Regions from separate parts of the Halomonas sp. A3H3 genome, predicted to be linked through region 2. Evidence: predicted binding sites of a transcription regulator. Region 2 holds the regulator's gene; each other region holds the start of a gene.
What was found. Region 2 encodes sigma-54, which starts transcription at its own class of promoters, with help from an activator protein. Its sites were predicted from a motif close to TGGCACNNNNNTTGCTNT; they were not measured.

Region 1 (6,445 bases), 1.3 Mb from region 2:
ACATCGTTTAAGGCGGCCACTCAGTGAAAAATTCTGGCCTGTCGGCCAACTTAATTTGATCACTTTCGTTAAATAGCTCGCTATTCGCTTTATACCCGACACATTTGGCCCGAAAGCTGAGCTTCTTGTGTGATTATCGGTATTTAGCGACTAACTGCTGAAAGATGCCGAAACATCAGGCGCCTGAGCACGCTTAACCAGAACTGCTGGTGCGGTCTCTTTGAGCCCCAAAGCCAGGACTCCAGCAATCACACAAATAGCGCTCATTAACCACAACGGTGCGGATTGGCCAACACTATCTGCCGCAGCGCCTGCTAGCGCCGGTAGAACCCCACCTCCCAATATCTCACCAATACCCATTACAAAACCCAGGGCTGTTGCAATATGGCGCGAATCGACGGTTTCAGAGGGAACGGTGGCCATAAAAAGCGGAAAGATGCCGTTCAATGCCCAACCAAAGAAAAACAACACTGCCAGAATAATAGCCGAGCCATCAAAATACATGGCGCTTAAGGTGAGGATGAGCCCCATAAATGGGGTAATTACCATTACTGGCTTACGACCAATTTTGTCAGAGATACCGCTGACGACGAAGCTTCCGACCGCTGCCGAGATGCCTAAAGTTCCCATCAGCCACCCCATGGTTTCAGCAGAATAACCACGTACACTGGTTAGGTAAATTGGCATGAAAGACCAGCAAGTTACTAAGTATCCAATCAATAACACCGCAATAAGCGAACATAGCAGCATATTTCGATGAGCGAAGACCTCTTTGAGACTTGGGCGCTGACAGGACTGATTCACACCCGTTGCGATAGGTACTGAAGATGCTGTCGGTTCACGCATTAACCACCAGAGGAGTCCAGCGGCTAGAAGACCTGGAAGCCCTGCAAGGAAAAACGCCTCTCGCCAGCCAAAAGCAGAAGCAACAGCCACAAGGACAACCGGCGCAGCAAAAGAACCCAATAAATTTGACCCGAAGTTCTGCATGACCCCCATAGCAATGCCCCGCCTTTCAGGAGTAACTTCTATTGCCGTTACTGATTGCGATATAGGCAGGATAGGGCCTTCTGCAACACCCATAAGCAATCTAGCACCGAGAAGCAATAAGAATGAGGTGGCAAGACCTGATAAAAAAGAGCAGAGAGAGAACACAATCGTCGCCATGATCAAAAATATCTTTCTTCGGCCACTTCGATCAGACATTGCACCAAATATTAAACCAGATATTGCCCAGGTGACTGATAACGCAGAGGCTGTTAGGCCTATCTGTAGGTTTGTCAAGGCCAACTCTGGCTGAACAAATGGCATCAGGAAGTTAAGTGCATTCCTGTCAAAAAATACAATGCCAAAGTTAAGGCTCAATAGAGTAACTAAAAGGATTTGATAACGAGTGTTATTGGGCGTGTTAGGCAGGGTAGCTGTATTATTGTTAGTCATGGCTTATTAACACCTTGCATTGATGGGTGCGCTTTTTTAACGCTTCAAATGCGGTTGGCACATTGTTAAGTGGCACGGTCTCGGTGATTAAATGGCGAGGCTCTACAACGCCAGAATCGAGAATATCCAACGCACTTTCGTATTCACGTCGTGAGAAGAAAACGGCAGTTTGAAGGCGTATTTCCTTTGATAAAGCACTAAAGGGTATAAAGCTGTCAGGCTTAGTGCATAAACCAAGAAGCAGAATCGTACCGTGCGTGCGAACCTGCTCAATGGCTTGCGCAATGAGACCAGGAACGCCCGCACACTCGAATACTATGTCTGCTGAACCTCCAAGTGACCGCTCTGCAGCTTTAATGGGTTGATATGGATCACAAACAAAACCGGTCGCCCCCATGTCATAGGCACGTTGTTCTTGGTATCGGGTAATATCCTGTATGACAACCGTCTGAGCGCCAAAGCGGCGCGCCCAAAAAGCGACAGCTAACCCGATAGGCCCAGCACCAAGGATGAGGACACGGTCACCAGGTTTCATGCCGGATAGCTGGAGACCATGGAGAGCAACGGCTAAAGGCTCTACAATTGCACCGTCGTCCATGCTTGCATTGAGAGGAAGAGGTACGCACTGGCGCGCAGCGGTGACGGCATATTCACCATATCCCCCTCCCTCCAACGCCATATCTAGACACCAAGCAGGATTCCCAGAACGGCATGCAGCGCAATAACCGCAACTTCGGAAAGGTATAACGGATACAAGATCTCCTATAGATACATCACTGACTTTTCGACCTAAAGCGACTATCTCGCCTGCATATTCGTGACCCAGCACATCGCCAGGACAAATGCCGAAAATGGGATCCTCAGTCATATGGAGATCGGAGCCACAAATTCCACATCGTTTCACCTGGATGACAACCTCATCGTCTCCTGGTGTAGGGTCTGGAAGTTCGCAAACATCTAAAGGCTGGTGTAACCCCTGAAAGACGGCAGCACGCATCAGCCCACCCTCCCAAGAGAAGTGCCTCCGTCAATAACCAATTGAGCACCGGTCATATAGGAAGAGGCGTCAGAGGCTAGGTATAGCGCCAGTGCCTTGATCTGTTCAGGATCAGCGATTTCCCCTAGAGGTACCTTGGCGTTCCAGGCCTGGCGAACTGCTTCGTCTTTCAACCAGCCACCACCAATGTTGGTTACGAAACCGCCGGGCGCGATAGTGTTGACCCGGATCCGGAACTCTGCCAACTCTAAGGCAACTTGACGTACTAAATGGGACACTCCCGCTTTTGCAGGCATGTAAGCAAGCCCGACCACAGGCTCTGTAATAAAGGCAGCATTGGAGGACGTGACAACAATTGATCCTCGACGCCGTGGCTTCATGTATTTAGCTGCCACTCGCAGAGTATTAAAGACCCCCGTCAGATTAATAGAAATTGTTCTATCCCAGCGGGCTGGATCTAAAACGTCAATCTGACCATCTCTATTTCGCCCTCCTGAAGGGTTCCAAAACCCTGCCCCAGGATCGATCCCCGCATTAGCAAAAACAATATCCAAGTTGCCAAACTGGCGGACATGTTCTTCGAAGGCTCGACTGGTCTGCATTCGATCAGCGACATCTAGCTGGACAGCATGAACCTTGCAGCCTTCGTCACGGAGCCTTTGTGCCTCACATTCGGCTGCGTCGATGTTTATATCCGCTAGTGTCACGTTAGCGCCGTTTTCTGCCAACGCTTCGGCATAGGCAAGTCCTAAACCTGAGGCTCCCCCCGTGATCAGGGCTGAACGCCCTTCTACGCTGAATTGCTCTAATACACGCATACCCCACCTCATAGAAATAACTGCTCATTGATGGGGATATTGTGTTCTTCACAGTAAGTGACGTAGTGATTGATGAACCAGAAAACATCCAGCGTTTCTGCCCACTCCCCCTTCTCATCGAAGAACTCGTTAGCTCCCTGCATCCAAAATAGAGCTTTCATTCCATTAGCATCGTCGGTCACTAACGTGTGAGCCTGTCCGGGCATTTCCGTTATAAACTCTCCAGGCCCGCAAACCCAGTCGTATTCCAAATATCGGAAAGATCCCTCCATTCCTACAGCCCATACCATTCCTCGGTGCTTATGGGTACCAATCACACCAGGGCTTTTAATCCATAAAATATTGCAATAAACATTATTTCTTACATCAAAGGCCAGATGCCGTATAGCTGCATTATCACCAAAAGGAACCCATGGGCTTTCTACCTCAGAGAGCCCTACATAGCTTCCCTCACGCCCAAATCGGTCTTGCATTGCCTTCATTGGTTCAGGAACTTCTACGATACGATAAGCATTACTAGCGGGTGCATTAGCCATTATTGTTCTCACTTTATTTATGGAAACGATGTATTACAGAGAACTATTCAGCAATTGCTATGCCAACTACTCAAAACCTAGACCTTAGTATAAAAAATCAAGTAAAATTCTTATTATTCAAAGGAAGTTAAGAGACTAGACACGACTAAAGTACAACTGAAGGATTGAACAAGACTCGCCAGTATTTAATTAATTTAATATTTTTAATAAAAAAATGAGAAAGACATGACAAAAAAAATGATGCTTTCGAAAATGACAACGCAACCCAATCAAGCGAGTTCTTGTAAGATAGGCCTTGATGATGGAGACCCACCCACTTTACGTGATTTGACAGAGAGGCTGCGCCTTACCCCTAACGATGGAAAAATTTGGTTCGATGATCGCCGCATGGTGCTACTTGGGGCTAATGCATTTGGTGTGTTGCGCAGGGAAATCATTGAATCACTAGGCTTTTCTAGAGCATGCAGCTTGCTGATGCGCGTAGGTTTTTCAGCTGGATCTGCCGACGCAGCTTTTGTACGAAAACATTGGCCACTAAACGATGAAGCTGGTGCGTTGACCGCGGGGGAGCGGTTACATGCAGTCATGGGGATGGTTAAAGTCGAAACGGTACGACGCGACCACGACATCCCGAACGGTATTTTCAATGCCGAGTTCCTTTGGCATGGTTCAATCGAGGCCGCCGAACATATAAATGCGTACGGCCTATCACGTGAACCGGTTTGCTGGATGCAGCTAGGTTATGCCAGCGGCTACGCCAGTGCTTTCTACGGTAAGCGAGTGATATATCGTGAGTTGGAGTGTGCTGGCTGCGGCGGCTCTTTCTGCCGAATCGTAGGTGAGATGACAAACCAAGAAATAGGCAGTACCCATGACCTTAGCTGGCTCACTCCAGGAGAATACCTTGCGCCTAGAGCGCGTAAGTCGTCTCGACAAACCCCTGGCGTGACGACAGCGTCATCTCCTGCCTCTATCCGTGAGAAAATAGATACCCAAAAGATCGTGGGTATTTCAGCAGCCGTCAGTATTGCTTTGCAGAAGATCGAAAGAGTCGCGCCAACGCCAGCCACGGTACTGTTCAATGGAGAATCCGGTGTTGGGAAAGACTTGTTTGCTAACGAGCTTCACCGCAAAAGCAACTTGGCAAACGGCCCCTTTATCGCCCTTAACTGTGCTGCAATCCCTGACACATTGGTTGAGGCAGAGCTGTTTGGCGTAGAGAAAGGTGCGTTTACAGGTGCAGAAAAAAGTCGACCGGGTCGGTTCGAACAAGCCAATGGGGGCACACTATTTCTTGATGAAATTCCATCATTAAGTTATGAGGCACAAGGTAAGCTTCTGCGCACCCTGCAGAATGGCGAAATAGAAAGAGTCGGTGGAGCACACCCTATCCAAGTTAACGTCAGGGTTGTTGCCGCCTCAAATAAAGATCTTTTCAAGGAAGTGCAGAATGGACTATTCAGAGAGGATCTTTATTACCGCTTAAATGTTTTTCCTATTCGCCTTCCCCCTCTTAGAGAACGCCAGGATGATATCCCCTTATTGATCGAACATTTTTTATACCGCTACTCAAACGTTTATAAAAAAAATATTCCAGGACTCACCCGAAAGGCTAGTGAAGCACTTTTAGACTATAGTTACCCTGGAAATATTCGCGAGCTGCAGAATTTAATAGAACGTGGCGTGATTAACGCGCTAGATTCTGAACCGCTCAATGTGTTTCATATGTTTGATGACGTTGGCTTTGCCACAAAACTCAACCCCCCTGGTCAGTCAGGTCTCAATATTGATCCCACAGGGGAACTGGAGGCTGGCACAAGTGGGCCTGATCTATTGGGCCGGGGTAAGCTTGACGATACGCAGAAGAGCGCTAAATGTCACCGGAGAAGTGAGGCAGAAATTTTGTCAAATGCACTTTATAAAACAGATGGCAACGTGTCGAAGGCCGCCAGAGAACTAGGCGTAACGAGAGCTAAGCTAGCCTATCGAATTCAAAAAGCTGGATTAGATCCTAGTCTGTTTCGGCACTTGTAAGGAAGCGCCTGATCGACCTACCAGCCGACCTCTTGGCAGCATTGCCCTAGGCTCTGTTGACTTTTCAGCGCTGCCATAAGCGAAACGTCAACAGCCCCTAAACTTGAACCCATCGCCAAAACACAAGAGGCTTAATACAGCCAGTGTATCGGTTTACGGCACTTGCAAATCTTTGATCAGCTTATTAAACAGCCTGCCCGCAGGCTACGCCACTCGCCCACGCCCACTGAAAGTTATACCCGCCTAGCTCTCCCGTTACATCTAATACTTCTCCGATAAAGCGCAACTGTGGTAAGCCTTTAACCTCAAAGGTTTTGGACGAAATCGCGTCGGTATTGACCCCGCCCATGGTTACCTCTGCGGTACGCCAACCTTCTGTTCCTGCTGGTTTCAGTTGCCAAGCGTTGAGTCTTTGCGCCCACTCATCCAATGCGGCATTAGCATACTGGGCCAGGGGCCGCGCCAAGTCATGGTCGGGGTACCACTCCAGCAGTGCTTGCGCAAAGCGTTTCGGAAAGCGTTCGCCAAGCCAAGTCGAGAGCTGACGCTTAGGCGTTTCTTGGCGTGCCTCACGTAGGGATTCCGCCACGTTTTCATTGGGCAGTAGATCGATACTAATG
Region 2 (6,445 bases):
AGCTACGTTGGCTATTCTGGTAAGCGGGTAGCCAACGCTCTAGCCAGGCCAAGATGTCGTCGCTCATGGCATCAACAATCGGATAGCTGTTCAAAAAAGCCACGATTTCCGCGTCGCGGCCAGTGAATTGGCGCAGCGTTGGATCCCAGTACGGATTTGGCAGGCAGCGCACATCGAAGACCAGGTCGGCGTCTAACGGTACGCCGCGTTTATACCCAAACGATTCCAGCGTTAGCGTCAGCTTGTCGCGCCGCTGATGGGCTACTTGGTCGGTAATGCGACGGCGTAAATCGTGCACCGATAATCGTGATGTATCGATCAATAGGTCGGCCAGATCGCGAATATCCTCTAGCGTCGTCTCTTCTTTATTGATCGCCTCTTCCAGCGTCATTTCGCTATCGCGGGTCAGCGGATGACGGCGACGCGTTGCTGAGTAACGCTCAAGCAGTATGCGCGCATCGGTGGTCAGGTAAATAACTTGAAAGTCGATTTTACGCTGGCGCAACTCGTCTAATAAAGAGGGCAGGCGCTCCAGAGCTCCCGGCAAATTGCGGGCATCAATACTCACCGCTAAATGTGCTCGGTCGCCCTGGTCACGCAGTTCATCCACCAACGACCCCAGCAACATAGCTGGGAGGTTATCAATCGCGTAGTAGCCAAGATCTTCCAGCGCTTGCAAGGCGATAGATTTACCTGACCCGGAGCGGCCGCTAATGATCACCAGTTGCATAGAGTCTCTCTTTGCTTTGATCAAGCTGCGTTGAGGGTGGTGAGCGGATAACCTGCTGTGATCTGCCCTGAACAGGGTTTCAGACCCTTAGGCCGCTGATTGCTCGCGAATTTTGGCGGTAATCAGCTCAAGCAGTTCGCGCTGGCTGGCTGCTTTACGCAGTTGCTGGCGCGTGTCCGCATCATTCATGATGGTCGCTACCTGACCCAGCAGTGAGAGATGCGTGTCATCTGCCTCTTCGGGTACCAACAGGACAAACACCAGATCTACCGGGTCGCCGTCGATAGCGTCAAAATCGATCGCTTCAGCCAGTTTCAAAAATCCAGCGATAGGGGCGTTGCAGTGGGGGCTACGCGCATGAGGAATAGCCACGCCGTTACCAATACCCGTACTACCTAAGCGCTCGCGGCCGATTAAACGGCTAAACACTTCTTGGCTGTCCAGGCTGGGGATATTTTGGGCGATAAAGGTGCTGTAAAACTCCAGCACCCTTTTTTTGCTGCCCCCGGGGACGTCGAACAGAACGCGTTCCGGGGGGAGTATGGTTTCCAACGTCATTGAATTAACGCACACCGGCGCCTTGGGCGCGAGCTTGTGCTTTTTCCTTGTGTTTAACGAGTTGACGGTCGATTTTGTCCGCTAGTGCGTCGATAGCGGCGTACATATCACTGTCTAGGGCTTCCGCATGTAAGTCAGCACCTGCGGCGTGCAGCGTACAGGCGGCCTGCTGGCGCTCTTTCTCCACTGATAAGGTGACTTGCACCGTAGTTATATTGTCGTAATGGCGCTCTACACGCTCAAGCTTTTCGTTGACATAGTCACGCAAGGCGTCAGTCAGTTCTACGTGATGACCAGTGATATTTACTTGCATTGACGTGCTCCTTATCCATCGGACTGTACTTCGATTGTAACCCTTTTTGCCGCGTTGCAAAGCCCTTGTCGAGAGTTTCCCTGAAACGTTAACGAAGTTAGCGCAAACGACGCCGTTCACTGGAAGAGGGAATGCCCATGGCTTCACGGTATTTCGCCACCGTACGACGCGCCACTTGAATCCCTCCTTCGCCTAATAGCGTCACTAAGCGGCTGTCTGAAAGCGGCTTGCCGGGCGGCTCCTCTTGAATCAGTTTCTTGAGTCGTGCACGGATGGCGGTGCTGGAGTGGCTGTCGCCATCTTGACCGCTCACCTGGCTTGAGAAAAAGTATTTGAGTTCAAACACACCACGGGGTGTATGGATATATTTTTGCGTCGTTACCCGTGAAATAGTCGACTCGTGCATCTCCACGGCTTCGGCAATGTCGGCCAGTATCAGTGGTTTCATGGCTTCTTCGCCGTGCTCTAAAAAGCCAATCTGGCGGGTAATGATTTCGCGACCAACACGCAGCAGCGTATCGTTTCGGCTAGAGAGGCTCTTGATCAACCAGCGCGCTTCCTGCAAGTGCTCTTTGAGAAACTGGTTGTCATCGCTTTTATCCGCACGCTTAATCAAGCTGGCGTAGTCGGGCTGAATGCGCAGCCGTGGCAGGGCCTCGGGGTTGAGCTCTAAATGCCAGCCTTCATTATCGTGGCGGACGACTAGATCGGGGGTGACATAGCTGTCATCGGTGTCGCCGTAGGCGCTGCCTGGGCGTGGGTCTAGGCTGCGAATAAGCAGGATGACATCGGCCAGCTGTTCGTCGTCGAGCCCTAGACGGCGTTTCAGCAGACGCATATCGTCTTTGCCAAGCGCTTCGAGAAACTGCCGCACCAAGCGGCGGGCGGGAACCAGCAGTGGCGTATCATCGGGGAGAGCTGCGAGCTGCAGCATCAAGCACTCACGCAAGTCACGGGCAAATATGCCGGTCGGCTCAAACTGCTGGAGCTTGAGTAGAATGGTTTCCACTTCGCGCTGGCTTAGCCCGTCAATGCCCTGGGCACGAAGCCCTTCACGGATGTCGTTGAGCGGCTGGGTCAGGTAGCCGTTGGCGTCTAGCGCGTCGATTAAGCTTTCCGCGACAAGCTGCTCGCGAGCGCTAAAATCGGTCATGGCGAGTTGCCACAGCAGGTGGCCATGAAGGCTCTGCCCGGCTGCCTGGCGCTCAAAGTCGGGGCCTTCGCTGCTGCCCCCCTGGCTTCCCATATCTTGATAGGTATCTGACCAGTCGCTATCTACCGAGAGCTCAGTAGGGATGCTCTCTGACCACTCTTCTTCCTTAGGCTCGCTGACAGCCTGTTCACTAAATTCATCTTCCTGCTCCAGCATGGGATTGGCATCGAGGGCCTGCTGAATTTCTTGACGAAGATCCAGCGTAGAGAGTTGCAGCAGCGCAATGGCCTGCTGCAACTGGGGCGTCATGGTCAGCTGTGTGCCGATACGCAGTTGGAGAGAAGCTTTCATGACCATCTGAGAACCACTCGTTAATCAGAATGCTCCACCCTAGTGCGAGTGAGTGCTTGGCGCAAGTGCAATAAGCATGCCATTGGTCGTAAAGTTGTTTTAAAGCGCTATTTAGGGGTGATTAAGGCAAAAACATTACAGGCGAAAATCGGCGCCCAAATACACATCCCTTACTTTTTGGTTGGTGAGAATCGAGGCGGGCGAGCCACTGGCGATGATTTGCCCATCGCCGACGATATAGGCGATATCGCAAATGTCTAGTGTTTCACGCACGTTGTGATCGGTGATCAGCACGCCGATATGGCGCTGTTTCAGTGCACGAATGATGGTTTTAATCTCACCTACCGAGATGGGGTCAACGCCCGCAAAAGGCTCATCGAGCAGAATAAAAGCGGGCTCTGTGGCTAGCGAGCGGGCTATTTCTACACGCCTGCGCTCGCCGCCCGAAAGGCTCATGCCCAGGTTGTCGCGAATATGGGTGATATGGAAGTCTTCGAGTAGCGCTTCCAGGCGCTGTTCGCGATCGCTGCGGTTAAGCTCTTTGCGGGTCTCGAGTATCGCCATAATATTCTCGGCAACCGAGAGTTTGCGGAAAATAGACGCCTCTTGAGGTAGATAGCCAATCCCCGCGGCTGCGCGCTCGTGCATGGGGGCGCGCGTTAAATCCACATCGTCGATACCCACCTTGCCAGCGTCGGATTTGACCAGCCCAACAATCATATAAAATGAGGTGGTTTTGCCCGCGCCGTTGGGGCCCAAAAGGCCAACGACACTGCCTTGGGATATCTCCAGATTGATGTCTTTGACCACTCGGCGGCGTTTGTAGCTTTTAGCCAGGTGGTGGGCATAAAGGGTTTTGATCGGCGCAGTGTCAGCAGTGGCCACAGCTAGGCTCCCTATTGTTCAGGCTGAAGGGTCATGCGTATGCGCTGGGGCTCGCTGCCATCAACGTCAGAGCGCGCTTGAATCACTTCTCGGTCAATAAAATACTCAAGGCGACCGCCACTAAAGGTGTCCTCTTGCTGGGTCAGTTCGGCTTGGTCGATCAGCTCTACGCGACGCTCGGCGACGTGATAAATAATCCGCCGCGCCCAGCCTTCCGTGGGGCCTTCTTGCCCTTCGCCTTGATGGCGCAAGTAGGCGCGCTCACCGGTAGCGGTGGCTGTCGAGAGTTCGCCCGCGTCGTTGCGTTCGATCTCTACCCGCTCGCCGCGCAGCTGCATTTCGCCTTGGCGAATGTCCACATCCCCAGTATAAACAGCTGTGCCTGCCCGCTGATCAAGATCTAAACGGTCGGCTTCCACTTCCACTGGGGCCTGGGAAGATGAGTTGGTTTGGGCTAACACTGATAAAGGTATCGCTAAACCGAACAGTGCAGTGTAGAGCAGGGCTGGGGAAATCATGGCTTTCATGGCGGTTCCTATTAGCGTTGTGTGGCCGGGGGGTGCGTGCCGCGCACATTATCCGTTAAGCGAACCTGGCTGGTGTTAAGCCAAACGTCCATACGTGAAGCGCTCATTTGCTGCGGCGGTTGCTGCATCAATACCGGTGTGTCACTCCAGGCATGCTGCTCGAGGCCATCATAGTGCAGTAGCTCGGTATCTAGCTGCCAGCCTTCATCTGGTGCAAACAGCCGAGCCGAACCTGACAGCAGCAGGGCTTGGGTAGCGGTGTTGAGCGTGCCTACATCGGCGCTGGCCAGCCACTGACGGTTTTCGCTGTCATACAGTACTGCCTCGGGCTCTTCCGTCCAGGTTTCGCTGCGCTGCGGGGTATGGATAAGGCGCGGTGTTTTTAGCGACTGCATGACACTGCCGTTATCCCCGAATAGGGTAATCTCGGCATTTTCCAGCACGTGGCCAGGTTCCTGAGCCTGTGCTTCGGGGTCGATGCTGGTGTCTTGAGGCCCGCGGGGGTCAAGCCATACCAGCAGAATCCCCAGCGCGATGACTAGCCCGGCTAACCAGAGGCGTACTTTAAAGCGTTTAAACATTTACGTGCGGCCGTGCAGATAGGTGTCGAGCACCGCGCCCCAGTGTCCTTGAGATTCAAGCAGCGTATCGCAGATCTCACGTACGGCACCGTGGCCACCCAGGCGTTCGGTAGTCCAGTCGGCGTGGGTATGCATATAGTCCGGCGCGTTTGGCACGGTAATGCCGACGCCGCAACGTTTGATAGCCGCTAGGTCGGGTAGGTCGTCGCCACAATAAGCCACCTGCTCTAGTTCAATATCGAGGCGCTGGCAGAGCCCGCGCAGTGTGGCCAGCTTGTCTTCACAGCCTTGGTGAACATGGTCAATGCCGAGTGCCGCCGCGCGTTGGCTAACCATGGGGGAGTCGCGCCCGGTAATCAACGCGACATGTACGCCCACGCGTTTGAGAAGCTTTAGCCCGTGGCCATCCTGGGTGTGGAATGCTTTGATTTCGATACCATCGGCCTGAAAGTAGAGGCGCCCATCGGTAAGGACGCCGTCAACATCCAGTGCTAGCAGGCGTACACGGCGGAGTTGGTCGAGTAGCGAGGCAGGTAGGGTCATAGAACCTCCATATCAATCAGTTCGTAAAGCAGGTCGTGTTGGCGCCGCTGGGTTAAATAACGCCGCTGGCGAGCAGGTCGTGCATATGTAGAGCCCCAATTGGGCGCTGTTGTTCATCAACCACCGCTAGCGCGGTAATACGGCTTTCTTCCATGATGCGTACCGCTTCGGCCGCCAGGATATCGGGGCCTATGCGCTTGCCCGGCCGGGTCATGACATCATCAACGCGCACGTCGCGCAGATTATGGAATTGATCCAGCGTGCGGCGTAGATCGCCATCGGTGTAGACCCCCGCTAATCGTCCTTCGCTATCCACTACGCAGGTAAAGCCAAGCCCTTGCCGGGTAATTTCGAGTAGTGCGTCGCGCAGCGGGCTGCCCAATGCGACTTGGGGCAGGCGTGCGCCGTCGTGCATGAGGTCTCTAACGCGTAGCAGTAAGCGCTTGCCCAAACTGCCGCCGGGGTGGGAGAGGGCAAAATCTTCAGCGGTAAAGCCGCGTGCTTCCAGTAACGCAACCGCCAGTGCATCACCCAGGGCGAGGGCAGCGGTGGTGGAACTGGTGGGGGCTAGATCGAGCGGGCAAGCCTCACGCTCGACGCCACTGTTTAGGTGCGCATCAGCGTGCTTGGCAAGCGTGGAGTGGGGCCGCCCCGTCATGCTGACCAGCGGTGTGCCCAGGCGTTTAAGCAGTGGTAGCAGAGCAGTGACTTCGGCAGTTTCGCCCGAGTTAGAGAGCGCCAGTACTACATCTGCGCGGGTAATCATGCCTAGATCGCCATGGCTGGCTTCGCCGGGGTGAACGA
Region 3 (6,445 bases), 2.4 Mb from region 2:
CCTTGTAGGCCATAAAGTGTTTGAAGCTGTTCACCCCGTGTTCATGAACCAGGGTGCCCATTTCCTCTCGCACGCTATCGTCCCACCAGGTAATCGCCACGTGGAAGGCAAAATCGGTGGCGGCTTTTTCCGCCCAGCCTTGCCAGGTTTCGAAGGCCTCAAGGAGCGACTGACCTGGCTGTGGGATTACGAAGTCGATGATCGAAGTGGTGCCCCCGGCCAAGGCCGCGGCGGTGCCGGTATAGAAATCTTCGCTGGCCACGGTGCCCATGAACGGCAGTTGCATGTGCGTATGGGGATCGATACCGCCGGGCATCACCAGTTGATCGCTGGCATCGACAATTTCACACCCTTCAGGGACATCTAGATCGGTGCCAATCGCATGGATTTTACCGTCGACACACAGTACGTCTGCGCGGTAGGTATCGGCGTGGGTGACCACGGTGCCGCCCTTGATTAATAAGCTCATCGTTCGCTCCTGTTGTTTTTAAATAGAAAACTTAACCAGCAACCTGTTTTTTACCAGCAGAATCATTCACCGTCGGTCAGGCGGGTATAGGTTTCCGGGCGACGGTCGCGGAAGAACTGCCAGTTGTTGCGTACCTCCCGCACCATGTCCAAATCGATCTCGTGCACCAGCAGCTCGTCTTCTGTTTCGCTGGCCTGAGCTTCGATTTTGCCGCGGGGGTTAACGATATAGCTGGAGCCGTAAAAGTCGCCGATGTTCCACGGCGCCTCGGTTCCAACTCGATTGATCGCAGCGATAAAGCAGCCATTGGCGGCGGCAGAGGCAGGTTGCTCTAACTCCCACAGGTATTGGGAAAGACCGGCCACGGTGGCGGAAGGGTTGAAAATCACCTCAGCGCCGTTGAGAGCAAGCGCCCGCCAGCCTTCGGGGAAGTGACGGTCGTAGCAGATATATACGCCGATTTTGCCGTAGGCAGTATCGAACACTGGCCAGTTGGATTTTCCCGGCTTGAAGAAGAATTTTTCCCAAAAACCGGCTACTTGGGGAATATGGGTTTTGTGGTACTTGCCTAAGTAACTGCCGTCAGCGTCGAATACCGCTGCGGTGTTGTAGTAAACACCGGTTTCAGTCTCTTCATACACCGGCACGATGATCACCATGCGGTGCTCGGCGGCGAGCTTCTGCATCATCTGGCAGGTAGGGCCTTCCGGTACCCGCTCGGCGGCGGCGTACCACTTGCCGTCCTGGCTGGGGCAAAAGTAGGGCTGGTTAAACACTTCCTGGAAGCAAAGCACCTGCACGCCCTGGTCAGCCGCTTGCTGAATCATTGGCAGATGTGCCTCGTTCATGGCGTCGCGAATAGCTTCTGGTTCAAGATCGGTGCTGGTTTTCAGGCCCAACTGAATCAACCCGATTTTCATATTCTGCATGAGACGCTCCCTCTGATTGTTGATGTGTAGCGTATGTTTGTAGTGTTCTTGAAACTAGTTTTGTAAAGCTGACGAAATAGACAGCTTTTGTTGAAAGTAGCGCTGGGTAGGTGGTTTTAGCAAGTCTTTAAAGGAGATTTGTTAAATCGTCTTTAACTCATTGAGTTTGCTTATTTTTATTGTTCCATTTGGTGATATTCACTTTTTTGGTGAGGTCTTGCACTGTTTTGGATGGTTTTTTTATTCTTTTAAAATCATTGGTTTGGTATATTTCTAGCGAGTGTTTTTGGTTTTTTTCTGTTTGAAATTGGTGCAAATATTTTTTTTGATCTAGCTTTGTTTAGTTGGTTTTTGTTTTAGGTGGGGAAAATATAAAGATAACAAGCTAACAATAATAATGTTGTCCATGAAGGCAGCTTTTTAATCAATGAGTTAATTGACCTGCTTTTTCAAGTAGGCATGCTTATTGCTTGTTTTCTAAAAGCTATGGTTTCTAAGAACGATGGTTTTGAAAAACAATGGTTTCTAAAAGCCATGATTTCTAAGCGCCTTTTTGAAAAGCTCCACTGGCCGTGGGAGCTAGGCAGCGCAATAACGCAATGCTGAGGAGATAAAAAATGACCGAAACAACCTCTCAGATGGTGGATCGAGGTGGGCTGATAGAGCTAGATGTAGGGGACGATGTACGCAGTAGTTCGCGCTTTAATGAGGATATTGCGCCTACCCAGGCCAGCGAGCGCACCTGGAGTAAGTGGAATATTGCGGCACTCTGGGTAGGCATGTCGATCTGCGTGCCCACCTACACCCTAGGCGGGGTATTAACCGCCTACTTCGGGCTGAGCGTGGGGGAGGCGTTGTTTGCCATTTTGTTGGCCAACGTGATCGTGCTGATTCCTCTTACCTTAAACGCCTTTCCCGGTACGAAGTTTGGTATTCCTTTTCCGGTGGTTTTACGCTCTTCGTTCGGTATTTTAGGTTCCAACGTACCCTGTCTGGTGCGCGCCCTGGTCGGCTGCGGCTGGTTTGGTATTCAAACCATGTTTGGCGGTTTGGCCATTCATCTGTTGCTCTCCGAGTTGATTCCCGCTTGGGCTGCGATGGGCGGTGTTGGTGAAGTCATCGGCTTTTTTGTCTTTGGTGCGATGAATCTCTATGTGGTGATTCGTGGTGCAGAGTCGATTAAATGGTTGGAAACCTTCGCCGCACCGCTGCTGTTAGCCGTTGGTGTTGGGCTGATGATATGGGCGTGGCCAAATATGTCGATGTCCGAACTACTGGCACAGCCGCCGTCGCGGCCTGAAGGGGCATCGGTATACGGCTACTTCTTCGCGGGCTTAACCGCCATGGTGGGTTTTTGGGCCACGCTGTCGCTGAATATTCCCGATTTCAGTCGCTTTGCCAAAAGCCAAAAAGATCAGATCGTTGGTCAGGTGATTGGGCTGCCGCTAACGATGTTTTTCTTTGCCGCACTCGGTGTCGTGTTAACCGCTGCTTCCGAAACGCTGGTAGGGGAAACCGTTGCCGACCCGGTACGTTTGATTGGCTATATCGACAGCCCCTTCTGGGTGGTACTGGCGATGCTGTTGATCATTATCGCCACGATCTCTACCAATACGGCTTCTAACATCGTGTCGCCTACCAACGATTTTCAGAACATTGCGCCCAAATTGATTAACCAGACGCGCGGCGTGCTGATGACTGGCGCGGTGGGCGTGTTGTTGATGGGCTACGATCTGCTGCAAAAAGCGGGCGTTATTCCGCCAGGGGTTTCTCTGGAGCAGATGTACTCCAACTGGCTGCTGGGTTACTCCAGCCTGCTGGGGCCCATCGCGGGCATCATGGCGGTGGACTACTTCCTGATCAAAAAGCAGCGTTTGGATGTGCCCAGCCTGTATATGGATAACCATGCTTATCCTGCGGTGAACATCGCGGGTTTTATCGCCTTTGGCGTGCCGGTGGCGCTTACGTTGCTATCGCTGTTAACTGGCACCATGAACTGGTTCTACGACTACGGCTGGTTTACCGGCTCGGCGCTGGGGGCAATTGTTTACTATGTGGCAAGCCAAGTGTTGGTGTCATCGCCCCAGGCGGGGCCAGCGCCGATAATGGCCAATGAGGCAACCGAGCAGCGTTAAACATACTGCCGGGTTTAGCTGCTTTTGATTAAGCGTAGAAACGCATCGACCACTCGGTTGGGGCGGCGGTCGTGGCGGGTGATCAGCACAAAGGGGATGCGGTAGTGCTGCGTGTTGGCATGCAACGCTCGCATCTTGCCCGCTGCCACCCACTGTGCAGCTACGTGTTCAGGCAGAAAGCCGATAAAGCGCCCGGTAAGAATCAAAAAAGCGGCGCCTTCTCGGTCGGATGCTGAGGCACGAAGGCTTAGCGCATCATGCGCCTGTCGGGCCTCAACCGGTAGCGGATAGCGGGGCGAAATAGCCGAGTGTTGGGCGATATCAGCACCACTGAGCGTGTCGTCGTCCTCCGTAAACAGGGGATGGCCAGCCGCACAGTAAAGATATGATGGCTCATCATAAAGGTGCCGCGCTTCTAAACTGGTGGGCAGGTTCACTGCAGGCACTACGCCGACGTGCAAGTGGCCATCCATCACCCCTCGAATGACCGCGTCAGAAGGCTCCATATGAATATGCAGCGTGACCTCATGCTCCGGCGCGCTGAGCTCAGCCAGTGCATTGGTCACGTGCATGGCGGGTAGTGTCACCAAATTATCGGTAATGCCGATATTCAGCTCGCCTTTAATCGTTTGGTGCAGGGCGTTAACGTCGCTTTTAAACGTTTCAAGCGCGGTCAGTAGCGTCAACCCTGCCTGATAAATCTCTTTACCCTCTTCGGTTAAACTAAACCCGCCACGCCCCCGCTGGCAGAGCGAAAACCCCAGCCTCCCCTCCAAGTCGTTCATGTGTTGGCTAATCGCCGAACGACTAATGCCCAGCGTGGTTTCCGCCGCGGTAAAGCCACCGCACTCAACGACCGTCTTAAAAATACGGATTAGGCGTATCTCGTAGTCGCTCATTTGGCCCAGCGATGCCATAACAATTTCCTGGTAGATTGGCTATCCATGCATAACGTCACGCTTTTCAGGGCATTAACGGTGATAAAAACTGATATACATCCTAAAAGCACCGCGGCACTATCGGATAAAGCCACGTGTCAGCGCGTGTTATGTATCATTTTTAGTTACTTTTTACACTGTATCAGGTGTCCCCCTGGGTTACCTGAATAAGGCTTCTGCGCGATGTCCGCTACCTCCAATGATGTAAATGATGATGTATTGAAAGCCACCAAGACTTATCGCCAACAGCGCCGCCATGTGATTGGGCTATATCTGCTAGCACTGCTTGTCATGATGGTGCTTTTCGGCTGGCTGCTGAGTGAACAGTATCGGCAAGAAATTGAGGCCGCCGAGTCGCGGATTACCGCCCGCGCTAATGTGGTTGCTGAGTGGGCAAAAGGCGTATTTGCACAAAGCGGGCAAGCGCTTTTTGGGCTTGCTGAGATGCTAACCCTGCAAGGCATGCCAGATAGCGATAATGCCCAGGCCCTTCAGCGCTCGCTAGAAAACCTGACCCTGTATGTGCCCATGGTGGACGAAATCGCTGTGTTGAGCGCTGAAGGCCGAGTAATGGCGAGTGGCCGCAGCAGCCGAAGAGCAGGTGCTGATATCAGCGATACGACGTTGTTTAATGCCTTTAAGCAAGCAGGACAAGAAGAACTGATTACCCCGCTTTACTGGTCTATCAGCGACCAACGCTACTATTTGTACCATGGTCGACGATTAGAAACCTCGTCCGGCGAGTTTGCTGGGGTGGTCATCTCTAGCATTGTACCTGAAGTGTTTGCCGACGCTCTGGAGCAGATGAGTGTCTATGACGGCGAGAGCATTGCCCTGGTCGACCCCGGATTAAAATTTATTGCTCGCTACCCGACCCCCGAAAAGCCATTTTCGATTGGCAGTCAAATTGAGAGTCCAGAAACGGCCGAGTGGCTTACCCGTGGTGAGTCCACATGGTCAATCAACATTGACTCACCTATTGATGGCCGAAAACGGCTGTTTCGCATGCTGAGAGTTGGCGAGTATCCGATGCTGGCTGTGGTTGGCGTTGATCTTCACGAATTGCTCTCGGCCTGGCGGCAGCGTGCTTTGATTTTAATGTTGGTGACGGCAGTGATTGCCCTGCTGGGTGCTTGGGGGGCGCGCCACTACCTGAATCGTTTAGCGTTGTCGCATCAACTGCGTCAGCGTATTGAGGAGCGTGAACAGGCTCGTGCCGAGGCCCAAATCGCTGCTGCCGCCTTCCAGACGCACTTAGGCATCCTTATTACCGATCCACAGGGCATCATTCTTAAGGTGAATGAGACCTTTAGCCGCATTACCGGCTATAGCGAAGCGGAGATAGTGGGTAACAATCCGCGCATGTTTAGCTCTGGGCTACAAAACGCCGCCTTTTACCGCCGTTTATGGAAGCGTGTTATCAAAACCGGCAACTGGGAAGGCGAGATATGGAACCAGCGTAAGAATGGTGAACTGTTTCCCGAGTGGCTAACCATTAGCGCTGTCTACAGCGTTGAGGGCACCTTAACTCACTACGTGGCCACCATGAGCGATATCAGCGAGCGTAAAGCCGCTGAGCAAGAGATTCATCAGTTAGCATTTTATGACACCTTAACCGGGTTGGCCAACCGGCGGCTGTTTATGGATCGCATAGGTAATGCCCTTAAAGAGCTTCAGCGCCATCAGCGTTGCGGCGCACTGCTATTTATCGATATCGATAACTTTAAGCAAATCAATGACACTCTGGGGCACTATGCGGGGGATCAAGTATTGCAGAGCGTTGCTCGGCGAATAGGGCAGATGTTGCGCGATACCGATACCTTGGCGCGGCTGGGAAGCGATGAATTTGCGGTATTAATCGAAGGCGTGGATAGCAATTACGCTCAAACCACCCGGCTGGCAGAGCGTATTGCGCACAAGCTGCTGGCAACTCTTAACGAATCAATCACTCTGGCCGAAGAGAGCATCACGGTG

Region 1: the regulator sigma-54 is predicted to act here: its motif matches at 3,839-3,856, upstream of HALA3H3_RS17070 (2,4'-dihydroxyacetophenone dioxygenase family protein).
Region 3: the regulator sigma-54 is predicted to act here: its motif matches at 1,854-1,871, upstream of HALA3H3_RS11815 (NCS1 family nucleobase:cation symporter-1).

What each region holds. Positions count from the first base shown of each region.
Region 1 covers NZ_HG423343.1:3,811,351-3,817,795, reverse strand. Annotated here, with positions in the region: gene HALA3H3_RS17085 (MFS transporter) at 151-1,440, opposite strand; gene HALA3H3_RS17080 (alcohol dehydrogenase catalytic domain-containing protein) at 1,433-2,437, opposite strand; gene HALA3H3_RS17075 (SDR family NAD(P)-dependent oxidoreductase) at 2,437-3,255, opposite strand; gene HALA3H3_RS17070 (2,4'-dihydroxyacetophenone dioxygenase family protein) at 3,264-3,791, opposite strand; gene HALA3H3_RS17065 (sigma-54-dependent Fis family transcriptional regulator) at 4,017-5,825, shown strand; gene HALA3H3_RS17060 (BaiN/RdsA family NAD(P)/FAD-dependent oxidoreductase) at 6,010-6,445, opposite strand, start outside.
Region 2 covers NZ_HG423343.1:5,104,069-5,110,513, reverse strand. Annotated here, with positions in the region: gene rapZ (RNase adapter RapZ) at 1-730, opposite strand, end outside; gene HALA3H3_RS23245 (PTS sugar transporter subunit IIA) at 818-1,288, opposite strand; gene hpf (ribosome hibernation-promoting factor, HPF/YfiA family) at 1,293-1,601, opposite strand; gene HALA3H3_RS23235 (RNA polymerase factor sigma-54) at 1,699-3,111, opposite strand; gene lptB (LPS export ABC transporter ATP-binding protein) at 3,241-3,990, opposite strand; gene lptA (lipopolysaccharide transport periplasmic protein LptA) at 4,002-4,517, opposite strand; gene lptC (LPS export ABC transporter periplasmic protein LptC) at 4,529-5,098, opposite strand; gene HALA3H3_RS23215 (KdsC family phosphatase) at 5,099-5,641, opposite strand; gene HALA3H3_RS23210 (KpsF/GutQ family sugar-phosphate isomerase) at 5,694-6,445, opposite strand, start outside.
Region 3 covers NZ_HG423343.1:2,656,846-2,663,290, forward strand. Annotated here, with positions in the region: gene hydA (dihydropyrimidinase) at 1-469, opposite strand, end outside; gene HALA3H3_RS11810 (nitrilase-related carbon-nitrogen hydrolase) at 532-1,398, opposite strand; gene HALA3H3_RS11815 (NCS1 family nucleobase:cation symporter-1) at 2,016-3,533, shown strand; gene HALA3H3_RS11820 (LysR family transcriptional regulator) at 3,548-4,450, opposite strand; gene HALA3H3_RS11825 (bifunctional diguanylate cyclase/phosphodiesterase) at 4,655-6,445, shown strand, end outside.